3 regions of the Phyllobacterium sp. 1468 genome follow, and region 2 is predicted to be linked to each of the others. Evidence: riboswitches for the same ligand, from Rfam matches in the RefSeq annotation. Region 2 holds a riboswitch; each other region holds the start of a gene.

Evidence for each region. Region 2 has a riboswitch for cobalamin ahead of J2X72_RS08000 (CbtB-domain containing protein). Riboswitches for the same ligand answer to the same signal wherever they lie in the genome.
Region 1: it holds a riboswitch for cobalamin, as region 2 does, so the genes downstream of both, J2X72_RS15290 (aromatic ring-hydroxylating dioxygenase subunit alpha) here and J2X72_RS08000 (CbtB-domain containing protein) in region 2, are expected to answer to the same signal.
Region 3: it holds a riboswitch for cobalamin, as region 2 does, so the genes downstream of both, bluB (5,6-dimethylbenzimidazole synthase) here and J2X72_RS08000 (CbtB-domain containing protein) in region 2, are expected to answer to the same signal.

The regions. Positions count from the first base shown of each region.
Region 1 is NZ_JAVDSX010000005.1:136,056-142,816, reverse strand. Features, by position in the region: gene J2X72_RS15300 (FAD-dependent oxidoreductase) at 1-129, shown strand, start outside; gene J2X72_RS15295 (hybrid-cluster NAD(P)-dependent oxidoreductase) at 260-1,351, opposite strand; gene J2X72_RS15290 (aromatic ring-hydroxylating dioxygenase subunit alpha) at 1,351-2,592, opposite strand; cobalamin riboswitch at 2,711-2,914, opposite strand; gene J2X72_RS15285 (L-fuconate dehydratase) at 3,029-4,306, opposite strand; gene J2X72_RS15280 (SDR family oxidoreductase) at 4,329-5,063, opposite strand; gene J2X72_RS15275 (MaoC/PaaZ C-terminal domain-containing protein) at 5,083-5,538, opposite strand; gene J2X72_RS15270 (Gfo/Idh/MocA family oxidoreductase) at 5,539-6,612, opposite strand; gene J2X72_RS15265 (L-rhamnose mutarotase) at 6,624-6,761, opposite strand, start outside.
Region 2 is NZ_JAVDSX010000002.1:524,563-531,323, reverse strand. Features, by position in the region: partial or broken gene mmsB (3-hydroxyisobutyrate dehydrogenase) at 878-1,780, opposite strand; gene J2X72_RS08010 (isobutyryl-CoA dehydrogenase) at 1,794-2,960, opposite strand; gene J2X72_RS08005 (cobyric acid synthase) at 3,068-4,528, shown strand; cobalamin riboswitch at 4,585-4,821, shown strand; gene J2X72_RS08000 (CbtB-domain containing protein) at 4,870-5,049, shown strand; gene J2X72_RS07995 (CbtA family protein) at 5,175-5,900, shown strand; gene cobU (bifunctional adenosylcobinamide kinase/adenosylcobinamide-phosphate guanylyltransferase) at 5,900-6,421, shown strand; gene cobW (cobalamin biosynthesis protein CobW) at 6,426-6,761, shown strand, end outside.
Region 3 is NZ_JAVDSX010000002.1:726,777-733,537, forward strand. Features, by position in the region: gene metF (methylenetetrahydrofolate reductase [NAD(P)H]) at 1-395, opposite strand, end outside; gene J2X72_RS08925 (metalloregulator ArsR/SmtB family transcription factor) at 395-1,402, opposite strand; gene J2X72_RS08930 (DUF2293 domain-containing protein) at 1,528-1,845, shown strand; gene bluB (5,6-dimethylbenzimidazole synthase) at 1,778-2,530, opposite strand; cobalamin riboswitch at 2,577-2,754, opposite strand; gene J2X72_RS08940 (MOSC domain-containing protein) at 2,781-3,389, opposite strand; gene ettA (energy-dependent translational throttle protein EttA) at 3,507-5,156, opposite strand; gene J2X72_RS08950 (alpha/beta hydrolase) at 5,698-6,651, shown strand; gene J2X72_RS08955 (CaiB/BaiF CoA-transferase family protein) at 6,648-6,761, shown strand, end outside.

The DNA of each region.
Region 1 (6,761 bases), on a different contig from region 2:
ATTGGACCGGGCAATACGGTAGCGAAGGACATAAGGCTCGCCGAGATGTTGATTGCCCGCGGCGCGACACCGGACTCGAGCCAGCTGGCTACGGCGGACGTCAAACTCAAATCCCTGCTTGCAGCCTAGAGCAAATTTTGGTCCGTTCAGAGTCGTTCTGCCGGAGGCAATTTGATTCAAGGTCGAGGGATTTGGCGAGGCCGATGTGGTTCCATCGGACGAAACAATTGGCTCTGAGCGGGCAAAACCTGCTCTTACTTCAGGCTTCGATCTCGACGTCACCAAGCGGTTTGGAACAGCATGCGAGCACATAGCCCTCGTCGATCTCGTCGTCGAGAATGCCGCCATTGTGATCCATGTCGACCTTGCCGGAAGTTTTCATGACCTTGCAGGTGCCACAGAGCCCTGATTCACACGCCGCAGCGATGCGTATCCCGGCACCGCGCGCGGCCTTCAGAATCGTTTCGCCCAGTGCGCACGGCACCTCCATACCCGACATCGAAAAATTGACCATCGCCGATCTTTCAACGGCCTCTGTCGATATCGCGTCCATCATCGGCAGCACCGGTTCGGCGGCCGGTCCGAAACTCTCCTGGTGATAGTGCGTCATGTCGAAGCCGGAGGCTTCGAGTATGGTGCGCACGTCCCGCATGAAGGGTTCAGGCCCGCAACAGAAGATTGTCCTGTCCTTGAAGTCTGGCGAAAGCAATGGCAACCGCGCCTCTTCAAAACGGCCGCGGATACCGGTCCACACCTGCCCCATCTCATGCTCCTTGATGAGGAAGGCAAGCTTCAGGTTCGGCATGCAGCTTGTCAGATATTCGAGCTCTCTGCGAAAAATGATGTCGCTCGGCCGGCGCGCGCAGGTCACGAAATTGATGTCGCTTTGCGGGGCGCAATCGTGCATCCAGCGCGTCATCGACATCATCGGCGTGATGCCCGACCCCGCCGAGATGAACAAATACTTGTCGCCCGGATGCTTGCGCATGGAGAAATCGCCAAGCGGTCCGAATGCCTTCAACCGCGCACCCGGCGTCAGATGGTCGAGCATCCACCGCGCACCAATACTTCCGACTTGGGCTTTCACCGTCACCGCGATGGTGAATGGCCGCGACGGGCTGGATGACAAGGTAAATGTGCGCAAGACCGATTCCGGCTGCACCGGCAATTCGAACGTCATGAACTGGCCGGGCTCATAGCGAAACCAGTTTTGATTGTCCGATTTGAACGTGAAAGTCTTTACATTGGGCGCTTCCTCGATGACCGACAGGCACTCCAGTAGATGCAGCCGATCATTCCATGGCTGCATCTGATCGAGGTGCGGATAGGTCTGAGGAAGCGTCATATTCATCATGCTACCTTGCTGAGCTTGTTATTGCCGGAAAGCCTTGTTTCCATGGAATTGCTGTACCATTCGAGGAACTGCAGCACGCCACCCTCATGTTCGACGGAGTATGGTCCCGGTTCATAGGCAGGCGAGCGGATGCCGAATGCATTTTCTTCAACGATACGGCGGTCCTGATTGTTGGTCTCAAGCCACACATGGGTCAGTTCTTCGAGATTGTAATCGACGCCCTCAACCGCATCCTTGTGGACGAGCCACTTCGTCGTGACCTCGGTCTCGTTCGGTCCGAGCGGGAGCACGCGGAAAGAAATCGCCTGGTCGCCGAGAACATGGTTCCACGTGGTCGGGTAATGATAGAGCAGCAGCGAGCCGATCTGCTGCGCGTTGACGTCATCACTCAGTTGCCTGCCGACCGCACGCTTGCCACTGATCGTGTAGCTCTCGGCACCGCTGAGCAGCGGCACGCGTGTGGCACGATACTGGCCATCTTCTGCGATACGGAACACGCTTGGGAGGCCAACTGCCTCGCACTTCTCCCAATGCGCGACCATTTCAGGATCCTCTTTGGAGCCCTGGATCCCGGTAGCGCTTGGCGCCTCAGGGAAGGTCTTGCACAGTTCCGGGTGGTTGGCGACGCAGTGGTAGCATTCACGATTGTTTTCCCAGACGAGCTTCCAGTTGCCTTTTTCGACAATCGAACTCTGGAATGCCACCTTGGTCTCGGTCAGGCGATGCGGCGCGAGATAGGGTTCAAGCAGAGCGCGTGTCGGGCCGAAATCGGGAGCAACGGGCGCGAGGCAAATGAAAATGTAGCCGCCGACACTCTCGCAATGCACCGTCTTGAGACTATGCTGGCTGGCGTCAAAATCGTCGCCCATCTGGCGGGCAAACAGCAAGCGGCCATCCAGTTCATAGGTCCATTGATGATATGGGCAGACGAGCTTCGCCGCGGTGCCCCTTTCGGCGGCGCAGACACGCGAGCCGCGATGGCGGCACGAATTGTGGAAAGCGCGGATTTGTTTCTGGCGGTCGCGTACGATGACGACCGGATAGTCGCCAACCTGAACCGTGAAATAGTTGCCCGGCTTGGCCACCTCGCAATCATGGCCGATGAACAGCCAATCGCGATAGAAAATATTCTCCATGTCGAGACGGTAATAATCCGGATCGGAATAGAAGGCCTGTTCGAGGCCGTATCCTGGTTTCCGGTTCCTGAGATTCCGGAGCACTTCGTTACGAATGTCCATGTCGTGTCCTCGCCCTAAAGCTGCAAAGAACTGACTGGTGGTGACGGAGAAGAACGTCCATACAGCCAACGGATGTTGACCGCACAAAAGCATGCTCCTTGATCGCCCACCGCGATCAGTCGGTTTTGTCACTCGAGGCTGGTTTCCGGGCTCTGGAGTTGCCTTGCCTGGCTTCGCGGCGCCTTCCCGGGGTGCACTCCCAGTGGCTGTTTTGCCGCGTTTTCCACTCCACTACCGTTGCGGGGGCAGCGCCGGGCTTTTTGACCGGCTTCCCAATTCTCCGCTTCCCCTAGAAAGCGGCACCTCAAGTGTCTCGATAAGAGCACTCGGCAGAACAAAAGAATAGGCGCGGAAACGACATCGCATTTACGCAAGACGACACGGAAGAAATACCCCCCGAGTCTAGGGGTCAGGACCTGTCACTCTGGTCCTGACCCTAGGCCTTGTACAAATACTGTTTGATCGATTCCGGCTTCATCTCGATTGAGAAACCCGGCAATGACGGCGGCATATAGGCGGCGTTCTGGATATCGCACGGGTCGACGAAATGTTCATGCAGATGGTCGACATATTCGATCACTCTGCCCTCTTTCGTGCCCGATACCGCGACATAGTCGATCATCGACAGATGCTGAACATATTCGCAAAGGCCTACACCGCCTGCATGCGGCCAGACCGGTAGATTATATTTCGCCGCGATCAGCAGTACAGCCAGCACCTCGTTGAGCCCGCCCATGCGGCACGAATCGATCTGCACAACGTCGATGGCACCCTCGGCGATGAACTGCTTGAACATGATGCGGTTCTGGCACATCTCGCCTGTGGCAACCTTTACCGGATGAATTGCCTGTCGGATCTTGCGATGCCCGGCAACATCGTCCGGGCTCGTCGGCTCCTCGATGAAAAACGGCTTGACGAAGGCGAGCCTGTTTACCCAGTCGATCGCCTCGTTGACCTCCCAGACCTGATTGGCATCGATCATGAGGATACGGTCGTCGCCGATCACCTCGCGGGCAATCGTCAAGCGGCGGATGTCATCGTCGAGATCGCGGCCAACCTTCATCTTGATGTGATTGAAACCAGCATCGACGGCCTCCTGGCAAAGGCGACGCAACTTGTCATCGGAATAGCCAAGCCAACCCGCGGAGGTTGTATAGCAAGGATAACCGGTCGCTTTCAGATCAGCGATCCGCTCCTGCTTGCCCTTCTCCGCCTTGCGCAGAATTTCTAGCGCCTCGTCCCGCGTCAGTACGTCGGTCAGATAGCGGAAATCGACGATGCTGACGATCTGTTCCGGAGTCATTTCGCCGACAAGTTGCCAGACGGGTTTCCCGGCTTCCTTGGCCAGAAGATCCCACACGGCATTGACGACAGCACCGGTGGCAAGGTGCATCGCGCCCTTGTCCGGTCCAATCCAGCGCAGCTGGCTGTCGCCTGTGACGAAATGCCAGAAGCGGCCCGGATTTTCCTTGACCCAGTCGAGTTCAAGGCCAATGACAAGGTGCTTCAGCGCCTCGATCGCCATACAGACGATTTCATTGCCGCGCCCGATGGTGAAGGTCAGGCCATGGCCGGCAAGTCCATCGGCATCCGTATCGAGCACAACATAGGCGGCCGAATAGTCCGGATCCGGGTTCATCGCATCCGACCCATCGAGACTTTGCGACGTGGGAAACCGGATATCGAAAACGCGAAGATCGGTAATGCGGGTCATAATACTACTCCCGTGGAGACTTCTAGACAGTCCAGCCACCATCGATGTTGTAAGCTTGACCCGTGGTGTAGGTCGCGCCGGCGAGATAGACGGCAAGGTCAGCGATCTCTTCCGGCAAGCCAAGACGGCCCATCGGCTGGCGCGCAATGAACGCTGCCCGCGTCGCGTCATAATCGCCGCCGGCACGCATGCGCTGTTCCAGCGACGGGCTTTCAACCGTACCCGGGCAGATGGCGTTGCAGCGAATGCCCTGTGTAATATAGTCGGCAGCCACCGCCTTGGTGAGACCGAGGACAGCCGCTTTGGTCACGCCATAGGCAAAACGATTCGGGACACCCTTAACGCTGCTGGCGACAGACGACATATTGACGATCGCGCCATCCTTGCGCTCGATCATACCCGGCAGAACAGCCCTGATCGTTCGGATCATGGCGCGGACATTGAGGTCCAGCGCGAAGTCCAGGTCTGCATCCGGCATTTCGAGAATAGAGCCACCGTGGACGAATCCGGCGCAATTGAACAGCACGTCGATCGCACCCAGTTCGCCGATCACCTGATTGACTTCTTCCGTCTTGAGCACGTCGAGCTTGCGCGGCTTGATCCCCGCCTCTTTCGGCAGCGCATCCAGTAGTTGCTGATTGATATCCGTCGCGTGCACGATTGCACCTTCGCGGGCAAACGCAAGCACCGAGGCGCGGCCAATGCCCTGCCCTGCGGCTGTGATCAAAACCCGCTTGCCTTCAAGCTTACCAGTCATTGCAAAATCTCCAATCGCTTTATGTCGCCTTGCTCTTGCGCTCGGCTATGAGAATATGGTCGGCAGCAAGCACGACCTCGTCACGTTGATTGATCACCTCGCAACGCTCGACGACGCGTCCGCTGCCGGACCGCTTCGGGTCATCATCCTTGGCGCTGATTGTTACGCGTGTGCGGATCGTATCGCCAATGAAAACCGGCCGGACGAAGCGCAGGCGATCATAGCCATAGGAAAACGCCACCGGATTGATCAGGCTTGCGGTGAGCCCGACGCCGATTGAAAAGATCATCGTGCCATGGGCAACGCGCTGACCAAAGGGGGTGGTCTTGGCAAACTCCGCATCCATGTGATGCGGAAAGAAATCGCCCGTATGGCCGGCGTGCACCACGAAATCAGTCTCCGTAATGGTGCGTCCCATCGTGACACGCACATGCCCGAGTTCATAGTCCTCGAAATAAATGGCTTGTTCGGACATTCAGGCCTCCGACTTCTGTGCGAGCGGGGTAGCTGGCGCCGCACTCGATTGATAGGCCGCTTCGACCAGCGCCATTGTATGCCACGCATCCTCGACGGAACTGACGAGTTCCTGGTCCTCGCCGCTGGCGTAGCGCTGGAGGTTGGCCATGCGCCCGACAAATGCGTCCGGAAACCAAGCGCCTTGCAAGGGGACGTTGATCCAGCCGGATCCGCCCTTCGGATAGATCATCAATTCGTCCGGCTCACCTCGCGGATAATCGAGATTGACGCCGAGCTTTACATAGGCTGCCCCTTCGGTCCCACTGACGCGGAATTCGCAGGCTTGGAACTTGCGTCCGAATTTGTGGTCGTGATTGACCGACAGCGAGCATCGGACCTTGTCGCCGTAGTCGAGGATGGCGCTCGTTCGTGTCTGCGCTACCTTGTGGTTGGGATGGCCCAGTGTCTTGGCATGGACACCAAGCGGGTTACCAAGGATCTGCCGGATCAGGTCGATATAGTGAATCGAATGCATGGCGATCTCGACACGCGGCAAGCCGTTCAAGAACGGCCACAGAGACCATGGCGTATCCAAGGCAAGCCATGCATCGAAATCGATCACGTCACCAAGCCAGCCTTGCCGGATCGCGTCCTTGAGTGCGAGCATCATCGGAGCGAAACGCAACTGGAAATTGACCGCTGCGGTGATATTGCGCTCGCGGCAGATGCGAAGGATTTCGGAAGCTTCCGCAAGATCGCTGCCCATCGGTTTCTGAATCAACGCAAAGGAACCCTCCGGCAGGGCCTTCAGTATACCGGCATGACGTGAAGGCGGCGTGGCGAGATCAAAGATCGCGTTTTCCACTGCGGCAGCCTCATCGACTGAGCCATAGGCTGTAACGCCCCATTCATTGGCCAGCTTTTTTGCCTTCGCCTGATCCGGGTCGAACAGCCCGGCGATCGGAAACCCGCCCTTCCTGTAAGCTGGATAGTGCGCATCGCCGACAATGCTGCCCGCGCCGAAGGTCACGATCGGGCGTGGCTTCGCCGGAAGCGGCCAGCTTTGCAGCAAGGTTGCAGGGTCAAAACTCATCATGCGGTCCTTCAATCGAGATGGAACACTTCTTCCATCATCGCCCACCACTCACCTTCAGCCCGCGTTGCGAGCGGTACCTGGCAGGGCATGCACACATCCCACCATTCCTTGTTCTTCGGATTGGCAGCCATTTTTTCCATATCCGC
Region 2 (6,761 bases):
CCCAGTTGTTCGCTTATGTGCCATTTGGCATCCTTATCCCGGCAGAATGCAATGCTTTCTTTGAATAAATGCGGTGCATCGCGACAAGGCCTGTCGATATAACGACGCCGGGACAATGAATGAGAACCAATGCACAATGTTCATCCAGGTATCGTAACAAACCAATAGATGAAAGATCAACGCCTTAGACAATTCCTTTATCAATTCATTTGGAAGCGCCGCGCTTTGTCAGATTGTGACTGTACGGAGAGCTCTTCTGTTAACGCCACGCAATTATTTGGGTGCCGACGGCACAATCGTATGGCGAGCAAGCAATTTCGCATGCCTGCCATGCAAATTTGCCTGAATGAATGCAGAAAATGCGACACGCCATGGCGAATTTCCCTGATCAAACTTTAGGCAAGAAGCGCATTTGAAAGGCAACAACAGTTTTCTCTTCGAGGTGCAGGAATGCTCTACATTTTTAACCGTAACAATCGTGTTCACATTTCGTGGAATGCCACCGAAAAGCGTAACGCGCCGTCTAGCAATCTTAAGAGCGGTATCGCCTCTGCGGTGTCATTCATCTGGACGCGTTCCGCGGGCTGATTTACCAAGCCATGCACGCCGCTGCCTTTTCAAGCGGCGGTTTGTCTTTGCATTGCGGAACCGGAGCATTTGACAAAAAACCGCGCTGTCCTGAGAGGAGCAGTGCGGTCTTTTTATTGGTATTCCGCAGAAGCGGCGACTCCGGTACGCAGTACCTGATCCGGAGCAGGCAAGCAGGGTCTTGGTCTGCTTACCTGTAAAGTTTTAACCGGACATCGTTACCGCGAGGTTAGCGAGAGCTTAAGCAAATCTAAATTTGGTAGTTTTCTGGGCGTTTGCCTCTGTGTTTTCAGTTATTGCGTTTGGATTCGCGCAAGAAATTGACAATGCCTGAAAAATCAGTGCCCTCATTGCCAGCTGCGCTGAACGCCGCGTAGAGCTCTTCAGCATGGGCGCCAAGCGGTGTCGCTGCTCCTACGCTCGCGGCGGCTTCCTGCGACAGCTTCAAGTCCTTCAACATGAGAGCCGCAGCAAACCCCGGCCTATAGTCATTATTGGCGGGTGAAGTCGCAACCGGGCCAGGCACCGGACAGTATGTTGTCAGCGACCAACATTGCCCGGACGAGGTCGAGGCTACATCAAATAGCGCTTGATGCGAGAGGCCAAGTTTTTCCGCCAATGTGAAAGCCTCGCTGACGCCGATCATCGAGATACCGAGGATCATGTTGTTGCAGATCTTTGCAGCTTGTCCGTTGCCGGCTTCGCCGCAATGCACTATGCGGCCCGCCATGGGTTTAAGAATGGGTTCAGCTGTTGCAAACGCTTCACCGCTGCCACCAACCATGAACGTCAGCGTACCGGCTGCCGCACCGCCAATACCGCCAGAAACAGGTGCATCGACCGAAAGCAGCCCATTGGCTTGAGCAATCTCGTGAGCGTTTCGCGCCGAGTGCACGTCTATCGTGGACGAGTCGATGAAAAGCGCGCCTCTTCGCGCTTTTTTTGCCACAGCTTCATAAACCGTCAATACGTGTTTGCCTGCAGGCAGCATCGTGATGACGACATCGGCTCCAGCGACTGCTGTCTCGGCACTGCCTGTAACATCCACGCCATTACCGCGGGCTGTTTCAAGGTTTTCCGGCAGCAGATCGAAGCCCAGCACCTTTTGTCCCGCTTTGACAAGATTGGCCGCCATAGGATTGCCCATGTGTCCGAGACCAATAAAAGCCACAGTCGCCATTGCAGTTTTCTCCTGATGAAATTGTTTAGTGACTGGTCATATGCCGTGCGATGATGACGCGCATGATTTCGTTGGTGCCTTCCAGTATCTGGTGAACGCGCAGATCACGAACGAGCTTCTCGATGCCATAATCGTGCAGATAACCGTAACCGCCATGGATCTGCAGCGCGTCATTGGCGACATCGAAGCCCACATCTGTAACGAAGCGCTTAGCCATGGCTGACCATTTCGAGGCGTCATGGGCCTTCCGGTCAAGCTTCGATGCAGCCGTGTAGAGCAGCATTCGTGCCGCAGAAAGATCGGTCTCCATGTCTGCAAGCTTGAACTGCAACGCCTGGAACTGGTTAATCGCCTTGCCAAAGGCCTTACGCTCGGACGCGTAGGTTACGGCTTTGTCCAGCGCCGACTGCGCACCGCCGAGAGAGCAGGCCGCAATATTGAGACGTCCGCCATCAAGACCACCCATGGCAATCTTGAAGCCGTCGCCTTCCTGGCCAAGACGGTTTGACACAGGAACCCGGCAATTGTCGAATATGACCTGCCTTGTCGATTGAGCGTTCCACCCCATCTTGAACTCATTTGCACCGAACGAAAGACCGGGGGCGTCCTTCGGGACAACAAGCGCTGAAATGCCTTTCGGTCCGTCCTCGCCGGTCCGTACCATTGTCACGTAAACGTCGGAGTCGCCAGCGCCTGAGATAAACTGCTTGGCACCGTTGAGGACATACTCATCGCCGTCGCGTATCGCGCGCGTCTTCAGTGCTGCAGCATCGGAACCAGAGTTGGGTTCGGTGAGGCAATAGCTGGCCAACCACTCCATGGACGTCAATTTCGGTACGAAGCGCAGACGCTGTTCCTCGTTGCCAAAGAGATCAACCATCCATGTCCCCATATTGTGGATGGATATGAACGCCGAGAATGCGGGGCAAGCCGCCGACAGGGCTTCGAAAATCAGAACGGCATCGAGCCGCTTCAGTCCTGAACCGCCCACATCTTCACGCACGTAGATACCGCCCATTCCAAGCGGACCGGTTTCACGGATCACGTCGGCGGGAAAATGCTTTTCGCGATCCCAAGCGAGCGCATTGGGCGCCACACGATCAGCGGCAAACGCACGGGCCATGGCCTGGATTGCCAGTTGGTCCTCGCTCAGCTCGAACTGACCGGTAGCCGAATCGACCAGCGTGTCCATGATAACCTCCCTGTACTCTTGTTCCCTCCAGTCTATCCCAAGCACCAAGAGGCGCAACGTCTTCGGTGGGGCTAGGAAGAGAACGACATATCCGCTACTCAAAGCCCATGACGCACGCAATCATGTTGCAGGGAACTGGCTCTGATGTTGGGAAATCGGTCCTCGTGGCGGGACTTTGCCGGCTTGCGCGCAATCGCGGGTTGACGGTGCGCCCCTTCAAGCCGCAGAACATGTCCAACAATGCCGCGGTCAGCGACGATGGCGGCGAGATCGGCCGGGCGCAATGGCTGCAGGCACTGGCTTGCGGCGTGCCGTCATCGGTTCATATGAACCCCGTGCTTTTGAAGCCACAATCGGAAACCGGCAGTCAGATAATAGTGCAAGGCAAGGTCTGGGGGCAGGCCCGGGGCCGCGACTATCAGAAATTCAAGTCGCAGCTGCTCGATGCGGTGATGGGGTCGTGGGATGTCGTGCGAGCCGGTGCTGATCTGGTTATCGTGGAGGGTGCGGGATCGCCTGCCGAAATCAATCTGCGCGCTGGTGATATCGCCAATATGGGTTTTGCCACCCGTGCCAATGTGCCCGTCGTGCTCGTCGGCGATATTGATCGCGGCGGGGTGATTGCATCGATCGTTGGCACACATGCGATTCTTGAACCAGAGGATCGTGACATGATCATCGGGTACATCATCAACAAGTTTCGCGGCGACATTTCGCTGTTCGATGATGGGCTCAAATCCATAACGCAATTTACCGGCTGGCCGTCATTCGGCGTTGTGCCATGGTTGAAGGATGCCTCGCGGTTACCCGCCGAGGATTCAGTTGTGTTGGAACGCTCGGTCAAAGGCGAGGGGCGTGCACTCAAAGTTGCCGTCCCAATCCTCGACCGGATTGCTAATTTTGATGATCTCGATCCGCTGATGGCAGAGCCGCTGGTGGACGTGGTCATGGTAAGAAGTGGCGAACGGCTGCCGGCGGATGCCGGACTTGTGATCATTCCCGGTTCCAAATCCACGATTGGCGATCTCTTGCGCTTCAAGGAAAATGGCTGGGACAAAGATCTTTATATGCACAGGCGTCGCGGCGGTCATATCATCGGCATCTGCGGCGGATATCAAATGCTCGGCCGGACGGTGCGTGACCCCGACGGAATTGAAGGCATTGTCACCGAGATTGAGGGGCTAGGTCACCTCGATATCCATACGGTCATGGAACCGGAAAAGACGGTGCGCAATGTGCAGGCTCATTCACTGCAGTTCGATTTGCCGTTGAAGGGCTACGAGATTCACCTTGGCAGAACAACGGGACCGGATTGCGAGCGGCCAACGGTGCGCGTCAATGGCACGGTTGACGGTGCTGCTTCCAGGGACGGCAAAGTTTTTGGGAGCTATTTGCACGGATTGTTCGTAGACGACCGTTTCCGTGCTGCATTTTTACAATACATGGGAATTGCTGCGGACGCGCTCGATTATCGTGCCGGGGTAGATGAGGCTCTCGATTCCATAGCCGGCCAACTGTCTGACGTGCTTGATATCGACCGGCTGCTCGCGCTCAAATCACAGCAATGACGCGGCAGCAGGAGTTGATGTTGCAGTTTCATTTGACATTCGTGGCGCTTGGTGAATAACGTCACGGGATGATTGGTTCCCGATATCGGCCAAAGGCCAAGGGATCAAAAGGGAATGCGACGGCCGTACCCATCAGGGCGACCTAACCGCAGCCGACCCCGCGACTGTAGAGCGGTGAGGGTCAATGTCATCGCCAGAAGCGAAAGCTGATGGCAGCCACTGGGAAACCGGGAAGGCGGCATTGATCCTACGACCCGCGAGCCAGGAGACCTGCCAGTCATAGGGCAATCGTGCCCAAAACCGAAGGGGATTGTCCCTTCTGGCCCTGCACGGAGGTTGTTATGGCTGTTACTCGTACTTCGACTACGATTTCTCTCCCGCTTGCATCGCGTTTGACCACGGCGGTGTTTTCGCTGATGCTGGGCGTGTTCATCATCTACGGTGTCGGTCTTTCGCATTCCGAAACGTTGCATGATACCGCGCACGACACCCGCCATTCATATGGATTTCCCTGCCATTGAGCTTTTCACTAGCTGAATAGACGATTCAGCTATCTGCTCTTACGCATTGAAAAATTACAATTTGTTTGGTCCGGGGCCTTCTTCAGGTACCCGGCGTCTCGCTTTAGGGATCGGGAGTGAATTCCATGTTGGTTAAATATCTTCTGGCTACCATTGTAGCCGGTCTGTTTGCCGGTATTCTTTTGACGCCGGCGATGTATGTGCGGACTGTTCCGCTTATTCTGAATGCCGAGGAATATGAAAACGCCGGCGGTCATGAACATAGCCATGACGCTGCGGTGGCGGCGACCGAGGCTGCACCCGCTGCCGTAGCCCCGCACGACGACGAAGAAGAGACAAGCCCTGCGCTTCCATTCGGCCGCTTTGGCAATACGCTACTGATCAATCTTATTGCCGGTGCCGGCTTTGCCCTCATCACAGGCGCTGCCGCGCTTTTTCTGGGCCGCAGGATCACGCTGCAAAATGGTGTTTATTGGGGTCTTGCGGGCTTCTTTATCTTCAATCTTGCGCCTGCATTCAGCCTCGCTCCCGAATTGCCGGCGATGCCGGCGGCCGACCTTGCCACGAGGCAGGCCTGGTGGCTGATTACGGTTCTGCTGACGGCAGGCGGCGTTTATCTAATCGTGCTTCGCGACGAGATCTGGGCAAAGGTGCTGGGCATTGCGCTGATCGCAGCCCCACACGTTTACGGTGCGCCTGAAGCCGACGATCTGACTTCAAGCGTACCGCCGGCATTGGCCTCCGAATTTGCCGTGTCGACACTGGCAACCAACCTGTTCTTCTGGATGGTGCTTGGAACCGCGCTTGGCTGGGCCATTCAACACTACGCGCAATCGGAGCTGGATGCCTGATGCAACTGGAACGCAGAGCAACCTTTGTCCTGGGTGGTGCGCGTTCCGGGAAATCCGCTTTTGCCGAGGGGTTGATCGAAGCGTCCGGTATGGATGCGGTCTATCTTGCCACTGGCAGAGCATGGGACGTTGAAATGTCGGAGAGAATTGCGCAGCACAAGCAACGGCGTGGCGGCTCCTGGACAACCATTGAAGAACCACTTGATCTGGTTGATGTGCTGCAAAGAGAATGCGTCGGCAACCGTGCCGTTCTCGTCGATTGTCTGACCTTGTGGCTCACCAACCTGATGATGTCCGAGAAAGATATCGAAACAGAGACAGCGCGGCTTGTTGCGGCGCTGAAAAAATTAAAGGGTGCCGTGGTGCTGGTCTCCAATGAGGTGGGTCTTGGCATCGTTCCAGAAAACCGCATGGCGCGCGACTTTCGCGACCATGCCGGCCGGCTCCATCAAGCCGTGGCAGGTGCTGCGGCTCAGGTCTATTTCGTAGCAGCAGGACTGCCGCTCAAAATGAAGGGATAACACCATGCAGGGTCAAAAGATTCCGGCAACCGTCATCACCGGCTTTCTCGGTTCGGGCAAGACGACGATGATCCGCAATCTCCTGGAAAATGCCAACGGTAAGCGTATTGCGTTGATCATCAACGAATTTGGCGATCTTGGCGTTGACGGCAACTTGCTGAAAGGGTGCGGTATCGAAGCGTGCCGCGACGAGGATATGATCGAACTGAACAATGGCTGCATCTGCTGCACCGTTGCCGATGATTTCATTCCGACCATGACCAAACTTCTGGATCGGCCGGATCGCTTCGATCACATCGTCATCGAAACCTCGGGGTTGGCGCTGCCGCAGCCGCTGGTT
Region 3 (6,761 bases), 200 kb from region 2:
CCGTTCTCATAGCCACCTGGAGTTGGTTTATAGTGCGCGCCAACGCCACCGGCCGGATCGCCGCGCAACGCCACAAAGCGCTTGACGCCCATGGCGGCAAACTCGCGCACAACCGTATCCACTTCTTCCTTTGTCGCATCGACGCAGGTCAGATGGGCAGCGGCATTGACGTCGGTTTCAGTCAAAATCCGCTTGATTGTACGGGCAGTACGTTCCCGGGTGGTGCCGCCCGCGCCGTAAGTTACCGAAACGAATTCAGGATTGAGCGGCGCAAGGCGCGTCACCGTTTCCCAAAGCCGTTCTTCCATGACTTCCGTCTTCGGCGGGAAAAACTCAAATGAAACACGGATATTTGACCCAATATCCGAACGGCGGGACTGGCGGAAAAAACTCATTATACGCTCTCCGTTATGCGGGAGGTTGAATCGGGATCGGCGATCAGCAGGCGTGGGTCGCGTGCCAGCCACAATTTGACGGTCAGTTTGTCATCGCCCTTCGGTTCCAAATCGCGGCTTTCTTCGAGCATCAATCCGGCCTCGGTCAGCCAGTCGCGCATCTGCCCGTCATTGAACCCAAGGCGCACATGCGCATGATTGTCGCGCAAAAATTCAAGCTCATGCGGCGCAAAATCGACGATCAACATTCGTCCGCCTGCCCGCAACGCGCGCGCCGCTTCGCGGATCGCTTCCGCCGGATTATCGAGAAAGTGCAGGACCTGGTGAATCGTCACGAGATCGAAAGTCTCTCGATCGACCGGAAGCGAGTAGACGTCGCCATGGCGAACCTGTGCGTTGGTAATCCCGTCGCGGTCGAGGTTTGAACGGGCAATAGTCAGCATGTCGCGATTAATGTCGATGCCGACACCGCGCACATAAAGCGGCGCAAAAAGCTCCAGAAGGCGGCCTGTGCCAGTCCCAACGTCGAGCATGGCCTGGAAGGGCTTGCGCCCGACAATTTTGATCAGTGCGTCCTCTACAGCGCCATCCGGAACATGCAGTGATCTGATCGCGTCCCAGCTGGTGGCATTGGCACTGAAGTATGCGGCTGCACGCTCGCGACGCTGTAGCTTCACCGAGGAAAGGCGTTCGAGATCACGCTCCAACAGCGTATCGGCGTTGTCCAGGCGATCCAGAAGGGAGCGGGCAATGTCGCCGACGATCAACGATTCTGCCAAACGGAAATAGGCCCAGGAGCCTTCCTGATAACGGTTGATGAGGCTTGCTTCAAACAGGAGCTTGAGGTGGCGTGACACACGTGGCTGTGACTGGCCGAGAATGGTCGTAAGGTCGGAAACTGTCAGATCGCCGCGCGACAGTAGCGCCAGAATGCGCAAGCGGCTCGGCTCGGCCGCTGCTTTCAGCGTGTCGACCATCAGATCAAGACTGAGATTACGCTTGTCCATCATTCACCTCAAAAGACATAAAGATATGTTTATGTGAGGAATCAAATTTTGGCAAGCTGTTTTTGCCGTTGACGACAAATTTTGCCGCGTTTGAAATACGACCGAGAATCACGCAAGGAGCCTGCATGAGCACAGGAACAAACCGCCAGCGTGCGATCAACAAGGCACTGACGCTGCTTCTCCCTGCGGTGCCCTATTCGGATTCGGAGCCGATAAGGGCTGCTGCCGGCGCGCCACACATGCGGTCATTGCCCCCTCCCATCGCGGTTTGGCTTGCTACCGTGGCGCATGTCCGCCACCAGCACACGGACTACGACGCTCTGCGCGATGAAGGGTATGACAAGGAAAGTGCGCGATTCTTCGTGCTCGATGCCATCAATCGGAAGTTGACGGAGTGGCGAGCGACGCGTCTGCTGGATCCTGATGAGGAAGATCCGAGCTGATGCTTGTCGTCTCCTGCCATTGATCTTGGAAAATCAGGTTCTCCAGAGGCAATCTTTTGGCCCAGCCGCGCTTTTGCAGTTCCGGCGCATCGTAGAGTTCGTCGACATAACCGACACAAAGGTAGGCTATGATCTCGACATGCCCAGGAATGCCGAGGATATGGCGCATATCCTGATCGCGGTAAATGCTCACCCAGCCGACCCCAATACCCTCGGCCCGAGCTGCGAGCCAAAGGTTTTGCACAGCGCAGACGGTACTGTAGAGATCCATCTGGTGATTATGCGTACGTCCAAGCACCACCTTGCCCCCACGGGTGCGGTCGCAGGTGATGCACAGGTTGACCGGAGCCTTGAGAATGCCTTCGAGCTTCAGCGAAGCGTAAAGCGCTTGCCGTTCGTCGCCGAACAGCACCTTCGCTTCCTCGTTGGCGCGGGTGAAAGCGCGATATATTTCCGCCTTTCGCGCCTCGTCGCGAATGATGATGAAGTTCCAGGGCTGCATGAATCCGACCGACGGCGCGTGGTGTGCGGCGTCCAGCAGCCGCATAAGGATGTCGTCTAGCACCGGTTTCGGGAGAAACTGGTCGCGCACATCGCGTCTTGTATAGATGGCTTTGTACACCGCCGCACGTTCATCATCGGAAAAGCAATCGGCGGCGACAGGACGATACGAAACATTCTGCATTGTTTGCTCCCAACAACGCTTGGAAACTCTCCCCGCTGTCCGCGCGGTTTGAGCTATGAGGTCCGGCCGGTCTTCTGACTGAGGTTCATCTGAACCGCGCGCCTTCCGGTATTTCCGTGGCATCTGCGCGGCCCATCCCCTTTACAGCGTTGGGCACGTGCCGGAGTCACACCGGCTTCCCGATTCTCCCGCATCGCGCGGGCACCGGACCTTCAGTCCATTCGCCATAGAAATGCACTTGGCGCAAGCCTCAGACCTGATAAATCCATTGCTCGGGAACCCGCACATCGACTTTTTCACCGGCGCGAATGGTGCCCGGCTTCTCTACCCAGGCGACAATACCGCGCAGGCGTTTCGAGACCCTGACGAAATCGAGCGCTGTCGTCGTGTGATCTTCGGTGTCAGCATGTTCGCCGATGGAACGCCCCGCTACCTTGCACGGGGCATTCTGCCCGTCCACCCTCAAAGTGACGCCGCCTTCAAAGAACATCAGCGTCCGTGGCGGCAACATCGACAGCGACGGAATACCGTCAATGACCATGTTCCCGCCGATCCATTCAGCCTTCAGATAGGACAATCCCATGCCAGCAGCGACATCCGCCAGCTCGTCCGATGCGAGAATGGAAAGCTGGCGCTCGTTGCGCATTTCCGTACCGCGCGGATACCAGGGCTCACGCCCACCGGACCTACGCGTTGGACCAGCATGAAAATCGCCAACGATCCCATCGAATGTGAGATCAAGAGAAGCTGCAGGCGTCGTGACAAAGTCGCCCGCGAGTGCTTCGAACAACCCGCTGACCCGCCCGCTAAGCTTGCGTGAAGGCATTATTTCGGTTCTGGTTCCAAACAGGTCAGTCATTGAGCCACTCCATGAATTCTTCGCATACTAGAAATTCAGGTGAGGAAAACCAGCGAATAAGCCTGATGGGTTCGTCAAAAATGGTGATGGGAGAACGTCTCCGCCTCCCAACACCGTTTATCGCGTTAGCGGCTTGTAGCTGGGACGCTTCGGGTTGACACTGTCCGGACCAAGGCGGCGGATCTTGTCGTTCTCATAGTCTTCGAAATTGCCTTCGAACCATTCCACATGGCTGTCGCCTTCGAATGCGAGAATGTGCGTCGCCAGCCGGTCCAGGAACATGCGATCATGGCTGATGATCACGGCGCAGCCTGCATATTTTTCCAGCGCGTCCTCAAGCGCTGCCAGCGTTTCGGTGTCGAGATCGTTGGTAGGCTCATCGAGCAGAAGAACATTGCCACCAGCTTGCAGCATCTTGGCGAGATGCACGCGATTGCGCTGACCGCCGGAGAGATTGCCTACCTTTTGCTGCTGATCCCCGCCCTTGAAGTTGAACGCCGAGACATAGGCACGTGAGTTCATCTCGTGCTTGCCGAGCTTGATGATTTCATTGCCGCCCGAAATTTCTTCCCAGACGTTTTTATCCGCCTTCAAATGATCGCGGCTTTGATCGACATAGCCCAGATGCACGGTTTCGCCGATTCGGATGGATCCAGAATCAGGCTTTTCCTGTCCGGTAATCATCTTGAACAGGGTGGTTTTACCAGCACCGTTGGGGCCGATAATGCCGACGATGCCGCCGGGCGGCAGCTTGAATGTCAGGTTTTCGATGAGCAGTCGATCGCCGAAGGATTTGGTGAGGCCTTCCGCTTCGATAACCACCTGACCAAGGCGCTCGCCTGCCGGAATGAGAATCTGTGCGTCGCCGGGCCGCTGATCGTTGGCCGCATCCACCAGAGCATCATAGGCCTTGATACGCGCCTTCGATTTCGCCTGACGTGCTTTGGGGCTCGCAGAAATCCATTCGCGCTCGCGCTCCAATGCTTTCTGGCGCGAGTCGTCCTCGCGGCCTTCCTGCTGCATGCGCTTGGCCTTGGCACCGAGATACGCCGAGTAGTTGCCTTCATAAGGAATACCGCGACCGCGATCAAGTTCGAGAATCCAGCCGGTAACATTGTCGAGGAAGTAGCGATCGTGGGTGATCAGCAATACCGAACCTTTATATTCACGCAGATGCTTTTCGAGCCACGCGGTGGTCTCCGCATCCAGATGGTTGGTCGGCTCGTCGAGGAGCAGAAGGTCCGGCTGCGAAAGCAGAAGACGGCATAGAGCCACGCGGCGGCGTTCACCGCCGGAAAGGTTGGTTACCTCGCTGTCTCCAGGCGGGCAACGCAGCGCTTCCATGGCCATCTCGACCTGCGATTCCAGATCCCAGAGATTCTTGGAATCGATGATATCCTGCAGTTTCGCGCCCTCGTCAGCGGTCTCTTCAGAATAGTTCATCATGACTTCATTATAGCGGTCGAGAATGGCCTTCTTGTCGGCAACGCCGTCCATGACGTTGCCCATCACGTCCTTCGTCGGATCGAGAATGGGCTCCTGCGCGAGATAGCCAACTGTCGCGCCCTCGGCCAGCCAGGCCTCGCCCGTATATTCTCTGTCCATACCGGCCATGATCTTCAGGATCGTCGACTTACCGGCACCGTTCGGCCCGAGGATACCGATTTTGGCATCGGGGTAGAAAGAAAGGTGAATGTTTTCAAGAACCTTCTTGGTTCCATATGCCTTGTTCAGGCCGGCCATATGATAGATGAATTGGCGTGCCATAACGCGCGTCACTCCGGTGTTCGGGATTTTAGGGACATGAATTTGCGCCGTATGTAGGCGAAAGGGGCTCCTGTGGCAATGGATCGGTGGTTTATTTCGAGCAGCTGACCGAGGTTAGGCTCCTTCTTTGCCAACCGCTCATCTGACTCTTGCCATTTGGTCCGAGGCCGCCGATTTGCCAGATGCAATACCATTTGGACATCCAAAACGAGCGAAACCGGGCGCGGATATTTCCGTCACCCGGTTTCCCCTCTGGTGCCGCATTCGGGGAGCGTCCTCTTCTCCCCTGAACGGCCATGTAACTGGCAGACCGTGTGCGTTTCATTGTTGCGGTTGCAACGATCGCACATTCGATCTCTTTCGAGTGAAGTTCTGAGGCAAGTTTTTATCGATTGCAAGAGGCTTTGCAAAATAAAATTGCATAGAGTTTGTCGTGATTATTTATTGTGCAGGATCGAAAAAAATTAAGCGGATTCTATCGGAATTTATTGCGCATTGACTATTCCTGCGCCACCACTTCAACTGGCGGCGGGAGCACAGAATGGCCTTCGAGGACGTAGAAACAATTGCAAGCGCGACAGGGGCACAACTTGCGATGCGGTTTTCCGCGGCCGAAGGTCAAACCCACGCTACCGTCCAGATCAGTCACGGCGTCAGTGAACATTCCCTGCGCTATGCGCGGTTTGCCCAATTCTTGAACGGACAAGGTTTTCACGTCTATGCTCACGATCATCGCGGGCACGGACGTACCAAAGCACCCGGAGCCCCGGTTGGACGATTTGCGGAAAGCGACGGGGTTATGCACGTTCTGGACGATGTCGATGCCATCAACGGTCTTGCCCGCCAGCGTCATCCTCACCTCCCCATGATTCTGTTCGGCCACTCGCTCGGCGGATTGATTGCACTGAACTACGTGCTGAAGCATCCGGGTAGAGTGGACGCTGCGGCGATCTGGAATGCCAATTTCTCTGCTGGACTTCTCGGCCGGGTCGCGCAAGGTGTCCTGCGTGCCGAGCGCATGTTTTTGGGATCGGACGTTCCAAGCATGGTGCTACCGAAATTCACCTTTCAGCAGTGGGGCCGCAACGTTGCCAACGCCCGTACGGCCTCCGACTGGTTATCGCGCGACCCTGACGAAGTAGATGCCTATCTTGCCGACCCATTGTCGGGCTGGAACCCGACGGTGAGTATGTGGCGCGATATTTTCGACCTCATCTTCACCGGTGCAGATAATTCATTGCTGGCCAACGTCCCTCGCGACTTACCCTTCAATCTCGTCGGCGGTGCCGAAGATCCGGCCACTGAAAAGGGCAAAGCTGTCAGGGACCTCTATCGCAGAATGAAACAGCTTGGATTTTCCAATGTCACAACGAAGATCTACGAGGGTACGCGGCACGAAGGCCTCAACGAGATCAACAGGGAGGTAATCATGCGAGATTTCGCGGATTGGGCCACACAAACCGTTTCGAAACGAACGAGAGTGCTTGAAGCATGACTGATGCTCCTCTCAAAGGTGTACGCGTCATCGAACTCGCTCGCGTTCTGGCCGGGCCATGGGCCGGACAGGTTCTTGCCGACCTTGGCGCCGATGTCATCAAGGTGGAG